DNA from 3 places in the Arthrobacter sp. Y3221157 genome. Region 2 is predicted to be linked to each of the others. Evidence: riboswitches for the same ligand, from Rfam matches in the RefSeq annotation. Region 2 holds a riboswitch; each other region holds the start of a gene.
What was found. Region 2 has a riboswitch for S-adenosylmethionine ahead of metX (homoserine O-acetyltransferase MetX). Riboswitches for the same ligand answer to the same signal wherever they lie in the genome.
Positions count from the first base shown of each region.

Region 1: linked by a shared signal. The riboswitch ahead of AC5RTT_RS12500 (DUF1737 domain-containing protein) and the one ahead of metX (homoserine O-acetyltransferase MetX) in region 2 are both predicted to bind S-adenosylmethionine.
Region 3: linked by a shared signal. The riboswitch ahead of AC5RTT_RS02560 (aminotransferase class V-fold PLP-dependent enzyme) and the one ahead of metX (homoserine O-acetyltransferase MetX) in region 2 are both predicted to bind S-adenosylmethionine.

Region 1 covers NZ_JBNHFD010000045.1:5,533-9,749, reverse strand. The annotation lists gene opgC (OpgC domain-containing protein) at 1-1,069, opposite strand, end outside; SAM riboswitch class IV at 1,307-1,421, shown strand; gene AC5RTT_RS12500 (DUF1737 domain-containing protein) at 1,435-1,707, shown strand; gene AC5RTT_RS12495 (rhodanese-like domain-containing protein) at 1,704-2,114, shown strand; gene AC5RTT_RS12490 (O-succinylhomoserine sulfhydrylase) at 2,115-3,323, shown strand; gene AC5RTT_RS12485 (DUF1905 domain-containing protein) at 3,320-3,643, opposite strand; gene AC5RTT_RS12480 (glutamate--cysteine ligase 2) at 3,693-4,217, opposite strand, start outside.
Region 2 covers NZ_JBNHFD010000042.1:14,331-18,547, forward strand. The annotation lists gene AC5RTT_RS12110 (MFS transporter) at 1-1,289, opposite strand, end outside; gene metX (homoserine O-acetyltransferase MetX) at 1,489-2,604, opposite strand; SAM riboswitch class IV at 2,617-2,733, opposite strand; gene AC5RTT_RS12120 (bifunctional o-acetylhomoserine/o-acetylserine sulfhydrylase) at 2,854-4,179, opposite strand.
Region 3 covers NZ_JBNHFD010000004.1:70,064-74,280, forward strand. The annotation lists gene AC5RTT_RS02555 (class I SAM-dependent methyltransferase) at 1-397, opposite strand, end outside; gene AC5RTT_RS02560 (aminotransferase class V-fold PLP-dependent enzyme) at 461-1,879, opposite strand; SAM riboswitch class IV at 1,918-2,031, opposite strand; gene hisN (histidinol-phosphatase) at 2,193-3,005, opposite strand; gene rsgA (ribosome small subunit-dependent GTPase A) at 3,054-4,169, opposite strand; gene aroA (3-phosphoshikimate 1-carboxyvinyltransferase) at 4,172-4,217, opposite strand, start outside.

The sequences.
Region 1 (4,217 bases), on a different contig from region 2:
GCCAGTCGATGCTGGCCACGCCGGTGTCCCTGGTGCTGGTGCGCTCGTCCCAGACCACCGCGGCCGTCCTGCCAAACTCTGCCGCCGTGGCAGTGCCCACCACCTGGTCCCACCAGCCGGTCTTGATCTCAGCCTCGGACGCGCCGCCGGACGCGGGGCTGTAGAAGGCGGCGGTCTGCAGCAGGAACGGCTTGGCCCGCTCCTCGGCATAGGTGGCGTAGAAGTTTTCGCCGCCCGAGGCCGTCAGCATGTCCTCCAGTTCACCGGCGCGCGGAACGGTATTGACTGCGGCGCCACCGGCGGTGTCGTCATGGAAAGCCGTCAGGCCAACCCAGTCCACGGCATCATCACCCGGATAATACGGTTCGTAGGCGCTGTCAGACCCGTCCCAGGCCCTGTCGCCGTTGGTATCCAGCAAGGCGAAACCGTCGCTTCCGCGGGCCGGCGCGTTCCGGTTCCGGTCAAAGGGGTAGTCCTTGCCCAGGTACGGCTCCCAGACCATAACCGTCCGGCCGTCGTCGGAATCCCCAAATGCCGCGGAGACAGCCTGGAACGCCTTCCGGTATTCGGCGGGCTGCTGGCCCCACTCCACCCAGGAGGCGTTCATGTCCGGGGCAAACCGCACCAGCACCTGCCCATGGAACTGCGCGGTAAGCCGTCTGATTTCCCCGGCGAATGACTCGGCAGCCGTGGCGTCTATCTGGTCCAGCGGCACCGTGGGCTTGACCGTGAGCATGGCGTGGGCACCCTGGAGCGAGGACTGTTCAAGGAATCCCTTGATGTCGTTCTGCTCGGAGGAGCGGTAGGGAAAAGCGATGTCGTGTCCATAGACAGCCGGGGACGCTCCCAGCCGCTCGGCAAACCCTGCAGCGGTGTCCTCGCCCCATTCCAGGACGACGCCGAGCAGCGGCTTGCCCGCATCCGGTGCGGGTTCGGCTGCCCGGGCCGCCCCCGCCGGCAGGACCGCAGCCACACACGCAACAGCAAGTACGGCAAGGAACGCCCAGGCCACGCGAAGACGGGGGGTCAGGGCCGGACGGGTGCGGCGGCAGGGCGCGGCTGTTCGCATGTTCAAGGGACCCCCAGTGCTGGTCTTTCGCGGCGGGGCGCTGCCCCCCCCAAGAACTGTATCGGGCCGTCCCGCCGGGATGGGAAAGAAAGGCCCGCCCACCTGCGGTGATACCGCAGTCGGCCGTTCACCGGTGACCGCACCGCGCCGCCGCCTTCGGCAGCGTTTCCGCTTCAGTTACGCAACATGACGACGACGGCGATGCGGCCGCCGGTGCCAGATGTTACGTTTTTGGGGAGTAATGAGTACCGGCGCCAAGCCCTGACTGGCCGGTCGGCAACCCTCCTTCCGCGGCGGGGTGCCTCAGGTGAATACTCGGCATATCGACCAATTCGAGCTGCAAGCGTGAGAGAAGGAGACCCGTCGTGTCCGACGCCCCCGAAGAAAAGTTGTCCTACCGCCTCATCAGCGGCCCGGACAACCGTGAATTCTGTGAGCGGATCTCAACCGCACTCGCCGACGGCTACGTCCTGCACGGAAGCCCGACGGCAGCCTTCAACGGCACCAGCGTCATCGTGGCCCAGGCCGTGGTCCTGCCGGCCGCCATCGCATCGGCGGACGCCGCCGTCGCCACCGCTGTTGACGACCTGGAAGCAGCCAACGAGGACCTCGAGTTCGACGGCGAGGGCCACGCATGAGCTACGCAGGAGACCTGACGCCGGAGGAAGCCTGGGCCAAGCTTGAGCAGGGCGCCATCCTGGTGGACGTGCGCACCGAGGGCGAATGGGCGCACATCGGCATTCCGGACACCAAAGCCACGGACAACGATCCGCTGTTCATCCAGTGGACATTCCCCGGCGGCATTCCCAACCCGGATTTCCTGAAGGACCTGAGCCAGCAGGCTCCGGAGGATTCCAACACGGAGCTGGTGTTCATCTGCCGCTCCGGCCAGCGCTCCATCTCCGCCGCCATCGCCGCGACGCAGGCCGGCTTCACCTCCTACAACGTCCTGGAGGGGTTCGAAGGCGACCCGGACCGCTACGGCGAACGGACCGTCAATGGCTGGAAGAACCGCGGCCTGCCGACCAACCTGGGAAAGAACTAAGTGACCTTCAATAACGACGCCGCCGGCTGGAGCCCCGACACCCAGGCCGTCCGCGGCGGGCTGGACCGCACCAACTTCCAGGAAACGTCCGAAGCGGTATTCCTGAACTCGGGTTTCGTCTACCAATCCGCCGCTGCTGCGGAACGCGCCTTCACCGGCGAGGACGAGCGCTTCGTCTACTCCCGGTACGGCAACCCCTCCGTGGCGACCTTCCAGGAGCGGCTCCGGCTGCTCGAAGGAACGGAGGCGTGCTTTGCCACCGCCTCCGGCATGTCCGCCGTCTTCACCGCCCTGGGCGCCCTGCTCGCAGCCGGGGACCGCGTGGTGGCCGCCCGTTCGCTCTTTGGTTCCTGCTTCGTCATCCTCAATGAAATCCTGCCGCGGTGGGGCGTGGAGACCGTCTTTGTGGACGGTCCGGACCTGGAGCAGTGGCGCGCCGCCCTGTCCCAGCCCACAACCGCCGTCTTCTTCGAGTCTCCGTCCAACCCGATGCAGGAGATCGTGGACATCGCCGCGGTCAGCGAACTCGCGCACGCTGCCGGGGCCACCGTCGTCGTCGACAACGTCTTTGCCACTCCCCTGCTCCAACGCTGCGGCCAGCTGGGCGCGGACGTCATCGTCTACTCCGGCACCAAGCACATCGACGGCCAGGGCCGGGTGATGGGCGGTGCCATCCTGGGCACCAAGGAGTACATCGAGGGTCCGGTCAAGCAGCTGATGCGCCACACCGGCCCGTCGCTGTCGCCGTTCAACGCGTGGGTGTTGACCAAAGGCCTGGAGACCATGGCGCTGCGTGTCAACCACTCCTCCGCCACCGCCCTCCGGCTCGCCGAATGGCTGGAGCAACAGCCTGCCGTGAGCTGGGTGAAGTACCCGCTGCTGAAGTCGCACCCGCAGTACGAACTTGCTGCCAAGCAGATGCGCGCCGGCGGCACGGTGCTCACCCTTGAGCTCGCTCCGTCCGGCGGCCGCTCGGGCAAGGAAGCCGCTTTCGCGCTGCTGGACGGGCTGCGGATCATCGATATCTCCAACAACCTGGGCGATTCGAAATCCCTGATCACGCACCCCGCCACCACCACGCACCGTGCGATGGGGCCGGAGGGACGGGCTGCCATCGGCCTCAGCGACGGCGTGGTGCGCCTGTCCGTTGGGCTCGAGGACGCCGACGACCTGATCCGCGACCTCGAACAGGCCCTGAAACAGATCTAGCTTTCTCCCGGCGAAGCATTGTCCGGCTGCAGCTCCAGCCGGACGTCCAAGCTATCGCCCGCCTTGATGCGCGCCTTTTCCCGTACAGCTTTCTTGACGGGAAGCAGGTACGAGCCCATTTTGCTGTCCGGAAAGATGGACGTCAGCCAGCGGTGGCCGCTAATTTCCACCGCGACCTTGACCGAGCCGAAGGCCTTGTTGCCGGCCTCGCTTTGCTCTGCAATGTCGTCCGCCACGTCCGGCGGCAGGGTGAGGAAGTGCCAGCCCGCTTCGCCGGGATAGAGCCAAAGTTCGGCATGAAAAGAGTACGACGGCGCCACGCGCCGAGTATGGCACGTGGCCTTCCTTAACGCCACGGTTACGAACTGGCTAGGCCTGCCGCACCCGCAGCAGGTCTGGAACGGCATCGACTTCCGAGAGGTCCAAGTCGCCGCGCATGGTGACGTTCACGGCATGCCGCACCACGGCGCCGAAGCCCATGTCCTTGGCCGATGGTCCAGACAGCAACCGGTCACGGACCCGGCGCTGCTCGGCTGCCCCTGTGCCGCGGGCGATGATCGCTTCCACGCCTTGCCGCGCCAGGTCGAGCTCACCCTGTTCCTCCAGCACCGGCGCGAGGTACTCCACCAGGGAACGCACTACCTCGGGCGCGGGGGCCGGCCGGAAGCTTCCAAAGTCCAGCAGCTCCCCTCCGAGGCCCCCGCTGCTGGCCTGCCAGGAAGCCATCCTCAGCAGGACAGTCGGTACCGGTACAGGTTCCACGCCTTCCCGCCACTCCCGGCCGGCGGTCTCCACGAGGGCACGGACCAGGACCGCGAGGAGGGCCGCATCCTCGGCCCGCAGGCAGACGTCGGCCACCCGCACCTCCACGGTGGGATGGTTGCGGGACAGCCG
Region 2 (4,217 bases):
AGCACGGACACCGCCGTCACGATGCAGGCGGCCAGGAGGTAGAACGCCACCGGAAGGGATGAATTGAAGTTGCCCAGCAGGGCGGTGGCGATGATCGGCGCCAGCGAGCCGGCAACGATCGAGGTCACCTGGTAGCCCAGGGACACGCCGGAGTAGCGCATCCGGGTGGGGAACATCTCGGCCATGATGGACGGCTGGCCCGCGTACATCAACGCGTGGAAGAGCAGCCCGATGGTGATGGCGGCCAGGATGACCATGTCATTGGCTGTGTCCATCATGGGGAAGGCGAAGAAGCCCCAGGTTCCGCCGAGGATGGCGCCCACCATGTAGACGGGACGCCGCCCGAAGGCGTCGGAGAGCTTGCCGACCAGCGGGACGGCGCAGAAGTGGATGAAGTGCGCCACCAGCAGCAGGAGCAGGATCCGTGAAGTGTCCGTCTGGACAACCACCTTCAGGTACGTGATGGAGAACGTGACCACCAGGTAGTAGAGGATGTTTTCGGCGAACCGGAGCCCCATGGCGGTGAAGACGCCGCGGGGGTAGCGGCGGAAGACTTCGGCAACACCGTAGCCCTTCTTTTCCGCGGTGACTTCCTTCCGGGCTTCGATGAAGATCGGAGCGTCCTGGACCTTGGTGCGGATGTAGTAGCCGATGATGACGATGACGGCGGACAGCCAGAATGCCACGCGCCAGCCCCAGCCGAGGAAGGCTTCCTGGGACAGGGTCGAGGACAGGGTGAACAGTACGCCCGTGGCCAGCAGGTTGCCCATTGGAACAGCAGACTGCGGCCAGCTGGACCAGAACCCGCGGGACTTGTTGGGGCTGTGCTCTGCGACCAGCAGCACGGCGCCGCCCCACTCACCGCCGACGGCGAAGCCCTGCACGAAGCGCAGGAACACCAGGAGGGCAGGAGCCCAGTAGCCGATCTGGGCGAAGGTGGGCAGGCAGCCCATGAGGAAGGTGGCCACACCCACCAGGATGATGCTCAGCTGCAGGAGCTGCTTGCGGCCGAACTTGTCACCGAAGTGGCCAAAGACGATGCCGCCGATGGGGCGGGCCACGAAGCCTACGGCGTAGGTGACGAACGCGGCGATGATGCCGTCCAGTTCCGTGCCTGAGTTGGGGAAGAACGTTTTGCCGAACACCAGTGTGGCGGCAGATGCGTAGAGGAAGAACTCGTACCATTCGACCACCGTGCCGGCCATCGAGGCCGTGACGACTTTCTTCAGCCCCGAGGCCTTAACATCGGTTTCCTCGAGCCGCCGTGGGGCGGAGTGTTCCGTACTCATGAGTGAACTCCTTTGGCGTCTCCGTCGACACCACAATGGGGATCGGACAGCGGTTTTGTGGTGAGCACCACAAAACTGCAGGTTCACACGAGTATTGTCTGGTGGCGCCCTGAGCTCAACGCCGAATACTGCAGAAAGCGTCTGCAAAAATGCACATCCAGCACTGCAGCCCGGCGGGAACCCCGGGCTGGGCAGGGGTTCAGGGCAGGAGGTGCTCGCGGAGCTGGTTCCCGAGCTGCCCGATTTCCGTCAGGAAGCCGTCGTGCCCTATCGGCGCCTGGATCAGATGCACGTCCACGTCCCCGGGCAGTGCGCGCGCCAGCTCCCGCGACTGTGACGGGAAGTAGAGCCGGTCCGAGTCGACTGCAGCGATGAAGAACCGGGCTTCGGAACGGGCCAGCGTCTCGGCCAGCGTTCCGCGTTCCCTGCAGACGTCGTGGCTCATCAGCGCCTCGGTGATGGCGATGTAGCTGTTGGCGTCGAAGCGCTGGACCAGCTTGTTGCCCTGGTGGTCCAGGTAGCTCTCCACCTGGTAGCGGCCGCGGCCCGACAGGCAGTCAGCCTGCAGCGGTGATTCCGGGGCCTGGGGCTCCCGGCCGAACCTGCCCTCCAGCTCGGCGGCGGAGCGGTAGGTGATGTGCGCGATGCGCCGCGCCAAGGCCAGGCCTTCCTCGGGGAAGGGGCCGCCGTAGTAGTCGCCGCCGTTGAAGTTGGGGTCCTGGCGGATGGCGAGGGTCTGTGCCTGGGCAAACGCGATTTGCTCTGCCGTGCTGGCGGCGCCCACGGAAATCACGGCGCAGCGCTGCACCCGCTCCGGGTAGGTAATGGCCCATTCCAAGGCGCGGGCACCGCCCAGGGAACCCCCTAGGACTGCGTACCAGCTGCCGATGCCGAGCTGGTCTGCCAGCCGGGCTTCGGCCACGGTGCTGTCCCGCAGTGTCACCAGGGGGAAGCGGGAACCCCAGGGTGTCCCGTCCGGGGCGGGCGACGACGGCCCGGTGGACCCGTAGCAGCCGCCCACGATGTTGATGGACACCACGAAGAACCGGTCCGTGTCCACGGGGGCACCGGGGCCGGCGAGCTGTTCCCACCAGCCGGGTTCGTCGCTGTCGCCGCGGGTGACATGGGTGCTGCCGGTCAGGGCGTGCTCGATGAGGATGGCATTGCTGCCGTCCGCGTTGAGCGTGCCCCACGTTTCGTAGGCGAGCGTGACGTCCGGCAGGTAGCCGCCGGCTTCCAGTTCCAGGCCCCCGATGGAGGCGTAGCGGACAATTCCGTGCTCGGGAACGGTGGTAGGGGTGACGGTAACCGTCATGGCAAGACCTCTTCTACGCGCTTGCCCACCGGCGGAATGACCGGCAGGCCAGGTCTTCACCCGGGGCACCCCACCGCGGAAGGAGGGTTGCCGGCCAGCAAGCCGGGGCTGTCACTGGCACTCATGACCTGGTTCGAGTGTACGAAACACCACCCGGCCCGGGCCAAGAGTGTGACTGGTTGTGACTTCCCCGGCTTTGCCCACCTGGCCGGCCACCCGTCGTCGGGCCCTGCTGCCCGGCCCGTCCGATCAGGCGCCCTGCGCCTCCTTGGCGGCACGGAACCCGGCTTCAAGGTCGGCGAGGATGTCGTCGATGTGCTCCAGGCCCACGGACAGGCGGACCAGTCCCGGAGCGACGCCGGCGGCCGCCTGCTGCTCCGGTGACAGCTGGCTGTGGGTGGTCGACGCCGGGTGGATGACCAGCGAGCGGACGTCCCCGATGTTGGCCACGTGCGAGTGCAGCTCCAGGGCGTCCACGAAGCGCTTGCCCGCCTCGGCACCGCCGGCCAGGTTGAAGGCGACAATGGCGCCGGTGCCCCTGGGCCCGTACTTGCGGCCGCGCTCGTACCAGGGGCTGGAAGGCAGCCCGGCGTAGGCGACGGATTCAACGTCGTCCCTTGCTTCCAGCCACCGCGCCACCTCCCCGGCGTTGGCCACATGGCGCTCCACGCGCAGGCTCAGGGTCTCCAGGCCCTGCGAGATCAGGAAGGCGTTGAAGGGCGAAACGGCGGAACCGAGGTCGCGCAGGAGCTGGACCCGGGCCTTGAGGATGTAGGACAGGTTGGCCCCCAGCGCCCCGCCCTCGCCCAGGTCGCGGCCGTATACCAGGCCGTTGTAGGTGGGGTCCGGGGTGTTGAAGCCGGGGAAGCGTTCGGGGTCCTTGCTGAAGTCGAACTTGCCTGAATCGACGATGACGCCGGCGATCGCGGCGCCGTGGCCGCCCAGGTACTTGGTGGCCGAATGGACCACGATGTCCGCGCCCCATTCCAGCGGCCGGATCAGGTATGGCGTGGACAGCGTGTTGTCCACGATCAGGGGCACGCCGGCCTCGTGGGCGGTGCGGGAGACGCCCTCGATGTCCAGCACGTCCTGCCGCGGGTTGGACACCACTTCTGCAAAGAAGAGCTTGGTGTTGGGCTGGACCGCCTCGCGCCAGTGGTCCAGGTTGTCCGGGTCCGCCACGAAGGTCACCGAGATGCCGAACTTCTTCAGGGTGTGGGCGAACAGGTTGTAGGTGCCGCCGTAGAGGCTGGGGCTGGCCACGATGTGGTCGCCTGCCTCGGCGATGTTCAGGACGGCGAATGTCTCTGCCGCCTGCCCCGAGCTGAGGAGGAGCGCGGCCAGGCCTCCCTCAAGGCTCGCGATCCGCTGCTCCACCGCGTCCTGGGTGGGGTTGCCGATGCGCGTGTAGATGGGGGCAAGCTCGGCGAGGGCGAAGCGGTTGGCAGCGCTATCGGCACTGGGAAAGACGAAGGAGGTGGTCTGGTAGATGGGCAGGGCACGGGCGCCGGTGGCAGCATCCGGTTCCTGGCCGGCGTGGATCTGGCGGGTTTCGAAGGACCATCCGTTGGACATTCAAGGCTCCTTTGACTGGGCCCGGCATGCTGGAAGCA
Region 3 (4,217 bases), on a different contig from region 2:
GGACGCGTGCCAGTTCGGTGCTCGCGGTGAGGGGATCGCACCAGTGCCAGGCCTGGGCAATGGTGACGACGTCGAAGGCGGACGACGGCAGGCCGGTGGCCTCGGCGGTCCCCATGACCGCGGTGGCGACGGGATAGTGTGCCTTCAGCTGGTCCAGCATGTCGGCCGAGGGGTCGACGGCGGTGACGGCCAGCCCGCGTTCCAGCAGGAGTTCAGTAAACTTGCCGGTCCCTGCCCCGGCGTCAAGCGAATCCCTCGCGCCCGCGGGGATGAGCCAATCGGCAGAGTCGGCGGGATAACCGGGCCGGACCCGCTGGTAATGCCTGCCGCCCTGCTGGAAACTCTTGCCCAGCTCCCGGCGCCGCCCGAGATCCAGCTTTGGGCCACCCCGAACCACGTGCGGCCTCCTTCAGTCAATGCCCTGCGGTACCTTCCGAATTTACCGCATCTGCCGGATGGGTCAGTCGTCGGTGCAGGGAGCAGCGCCGGCGGTGCCTGGCGTGTTCGGGGCCCAATGCGGGTAGGTGCGGGTGTCATTGGCGGGAACCCACCGCCCTGCGTCCACCACGTAGTCCCAGCCGAGCCCGTCACGGCGCAGCTTGGCGATGCCGGCCAGGAGCCGCTGGGCATCCTCCAGCCGGGAACCGACGCCGAAGCTGGCGCGGAGCGAACCCGAAGGCAGGCCCAGCCGCTTCAGCAGGGGATGTGCGCAGAAGCGTCCGTCACGCAGGCCCACGCCGTGCTCGGCAGACAGGTACGCAGCCACGAGGCCGGCGTCGTAGCCCTCAACCGAGAAGTTGACCACGCCGATGGTGTCGGTGTCCGGGTTGGTGTCCTTGAAGATCTGGTGCACTGTGACGCTGTCGATCTCCTGGAGGCCCTCCACCAGGAAGGAACGGATGGCGGATTCGTGGGCGTGCCAGCGTTCCTGGTCCAGGCCCGCGATGACCTGGGTGGCCTTGGCCAGGGTGGCGGCACCCAGGACGTTGGGGGAGCCGCCCTCGTGGCGGGCCGGGCCGGTGGCCCAGCTGACGCCGTCGAGCCTGGCCTCCTTGACCGCGCCGCCGCCGGCGAGGTGCGGGGTTCCGGCGTCGAGCCAGTCCGGCCGTCCCACCAGGACGCCTGCGCCGAAGGGCGCGTACAGCTTGTGGCCGGAGAAGGCGACGTAATCGACGTCGTCCGCGCTGATGTTGATGCGGCGGTGCGGCGCCAGCTGGGCCGCGTCCACCACAATGCGGGCCCCGTGCTGGTGGACCAGGGCCGCAAGGGCGCGGACCGGGAGGATTTCGCCCGTGACGTTGGAGGCACCGGTGATGGCCAGCAGGCTGACGCCGCCCTGTTCCAGCTCGGCGCGTACGGCGTCGATGGTTCCCGCGATGGTGTCGGCGGCAACAATGCTGCGGTGGGGAACGCCCTGCCACGGCAGCAGGTTGGCGTGGTGCTCAATGTCCAGGTACAGGACGTCGCCCGCAGGCTGGCCGTCGTTGAGGGGCAGGCAGCCGGCCAGCAGGTTGAGCGAGTCCGTGGTGTTCCGCGTGAAGATGACGGAGTCGTTCGGGCGGCCGCCCACAAAGTCGCGGACGATGCTGCGGGCGTTTTCGTAGACCGAGGTGCTGATCTGGGACGCGTAGCCGGCACCGCGGTGGACACTGGCATAGAAAGGCAGGATCTCGTTGAGGTAGGCGGACACCACCGAGAGGGCGGGGGCGGAGGCGCCATAGTCAAGGTTGGCGTAGCGGATGTGGCCGCCGGAAATCAGCGGTGCCTGGATTTCCGCGCCGGTGACGGCGGCGAGCGGCCGGCCGGCCAGTGACTGGCGTTCGTCAAACACGGAATCAGCGGTGATGGCGGCGTTGGGGGAGACGGTGGCTGTTGTCACAGAGACCTCACTTCAAAACAGGACTCCGCTAGCAAGGGAATCCGCGCTTGCCGCATCCGCTCCGGACCGGCCTGGTCGTCACCCGGGGCACCCCACCGCGAATGGAGGGTTGCCGGCCAGCAAACCGGGGTTTTGCGCTGGCACTCGTGACCTGGTTAAGAGCGTAGAACATGGGGCGGCCAGGATTGAAGCCGGCGCAATTGTTAAGGCCTTTGTTACGTGGGAATGGAAAACAGGCTTTTCGGCGAAGAAGACGACGGCGGACACCTCCTTCTGGAGGTATCCGCCGTCTTTTGTTCGGTTGCAGGGGGGGTTAGAGCAGGTCGTCCAGGCCCGGGTTCAGCCGCTGGAGCACTTCGGAGTGCAGGATCGAATTGGTGGCCAGGGCGTTACCGCCGAACGGGCCGTCCTCACCCTCCAAAGAGGTGAAGCGTCCGCCGGCCTCCACCACGATCGGCACCAGGGCCGCCATGTCGTAGAGGTTCAGTTCCGGCTCGCACGCGATGTCCACAGAGCCCTCGGCCACCATGCAGTAGGACCAGAAATCACCGTAGGCGCGGGTCCGCCATACCGACTCGGTAAGGCCCAGGAACTCGTCCAGGTTTCCCCGTTCCTTCCAGCCGGAGAGGCTTGAATAGGACAGCGAGGCGTCGGACAGGCTGGAAACGTCGGAGACCCGGAGCCGGGTGGCTGCGGCAAGCGAACGCCCCATGTAGGCGCCCATGCCCTTGGCGGCCCACCAGCGCTTGCCCAGGGCGGGGGCGCTCACGACGCCGACAACCGGCTCGCCCTCGTCCACGAGGGCGATCAGGGTGGCCCACACGGGGACGCCACGGACGAAGTTCTTGGTTCCGTCGATGGGGTCGATGATCCAGCGGCGCGAACCGTGGCCGGTACTGCCGAACTCCTCACCGAGCACTGCGTCCCGCGGGCGGGAGCGGGAGAGCTGGCCGCGGATGGCTTCCTCGGCGGCCTTGTCCGCGTCGGTGACCGGCGTCAGGTCGGGCTTGGTCTCCACATGGAGGTCCAGTGCCTTGAAGCGGCTCATGGTCTGGTCGTCCACGGAGTCGGCCAGGACATGGGCCAGGCGCAGGTCATCGTTGTAGCTCGAAGCGGGTTGGATCATGGTTCCAAACTACCGTCTGCAGGCTGTTCTGCTGGGAGATCGGCTTTGTCAGTTGACGCTGCCGAGCTCCTTTGCCTCCTGAGCTTCCTCCCGTGGATCCGCTCCGAGCAACCGGCGCAAGGACGCCAGCCGAGCCTCTCCGGTCGGGCCCGCGTGACCTTCCGCCACCCAAGCATCCAGGCCGCAGTTAACGGCAGTTGCCGTGTGCTTGCAGCCGCGTTCGCAGGCGTCGGTGCCGGGGGAGAGGTCCGGGAAGGACCGCAGGATCCGGTCCGGGTCCACATGCGCCAGGCCAAAGGAGCGGATGCCGGGGGTGTCGATGATCCAGCTGCCCGGCGGTGCGTCAACCAGCCGCAGGGCCAGTGCTGACGATGACGTGTGCCGGCCCCTGCCGGTGACCGCGTTGACGCCGCCGGTGGCACGTTCGGCTCCCGTGAGCGCGTTGACCATTGTTGACTTGCCGACGCCGGAGTGTCCCAGCATGACGGTGACCTTGCCGTCCAGGTAGGACCGCAGCGCGGCAACAGCGGCGCTGTCCAGCCGGGCGGACAGGCCGTCGTCCGAGCGGGCATCGATGCCGGACGCCGCAAGATCGGCGGTCCGGCTGATGATCACGGGAAGGTCGAGGTGAGTGTAGTTGGACAGGAGCTCCGCCGGATCCTTGACGTCCGCCTTGGTGACCAGCAGGATCGGGTCGATGCCGGCGTCGTAGGCCGCGACGAGCGCGCGGTCGATGAAGCCTGTGCGGGGTTCCGGGTTGGCGGCGGCCACCACGATCACCAGCTGGTCGGCGTTGGCCACCACGGCCCGCTCCACTGGGTCAGTATCGTCAGCGCTGCGCCGCAGGAGCGTCTTCCGGTCCTGGATCCTGACCAGCCGGGCCAGGGTATGAGGGTCGCCGGAAACGTCCCCCACGAGGGAAACGAAGTCGCCCGCCACAACGGGGGAGCGGCGGAGTTCGCGGGCCCGGGCGGCGATAACTGTACGCTCGTCAGCGGAGTCCTCGCCCACCACGGCGGTGTACCGCCCCCGGTCAACGGTGATGATCCGCCCGGTCACGGCGTCGTCGTGGCTGGGGCGGTCCTTGGTGCGGGGCCTGGACCCCTTCTTGTTGGGCCGGATCCGGACATCCGATTCGTCCCAGGAATCAGTACGCCTTGCCACCGCTAACCTTCCGCCCCGGTGCGGGCCTCCTGCTGCGGGGCACCGCCC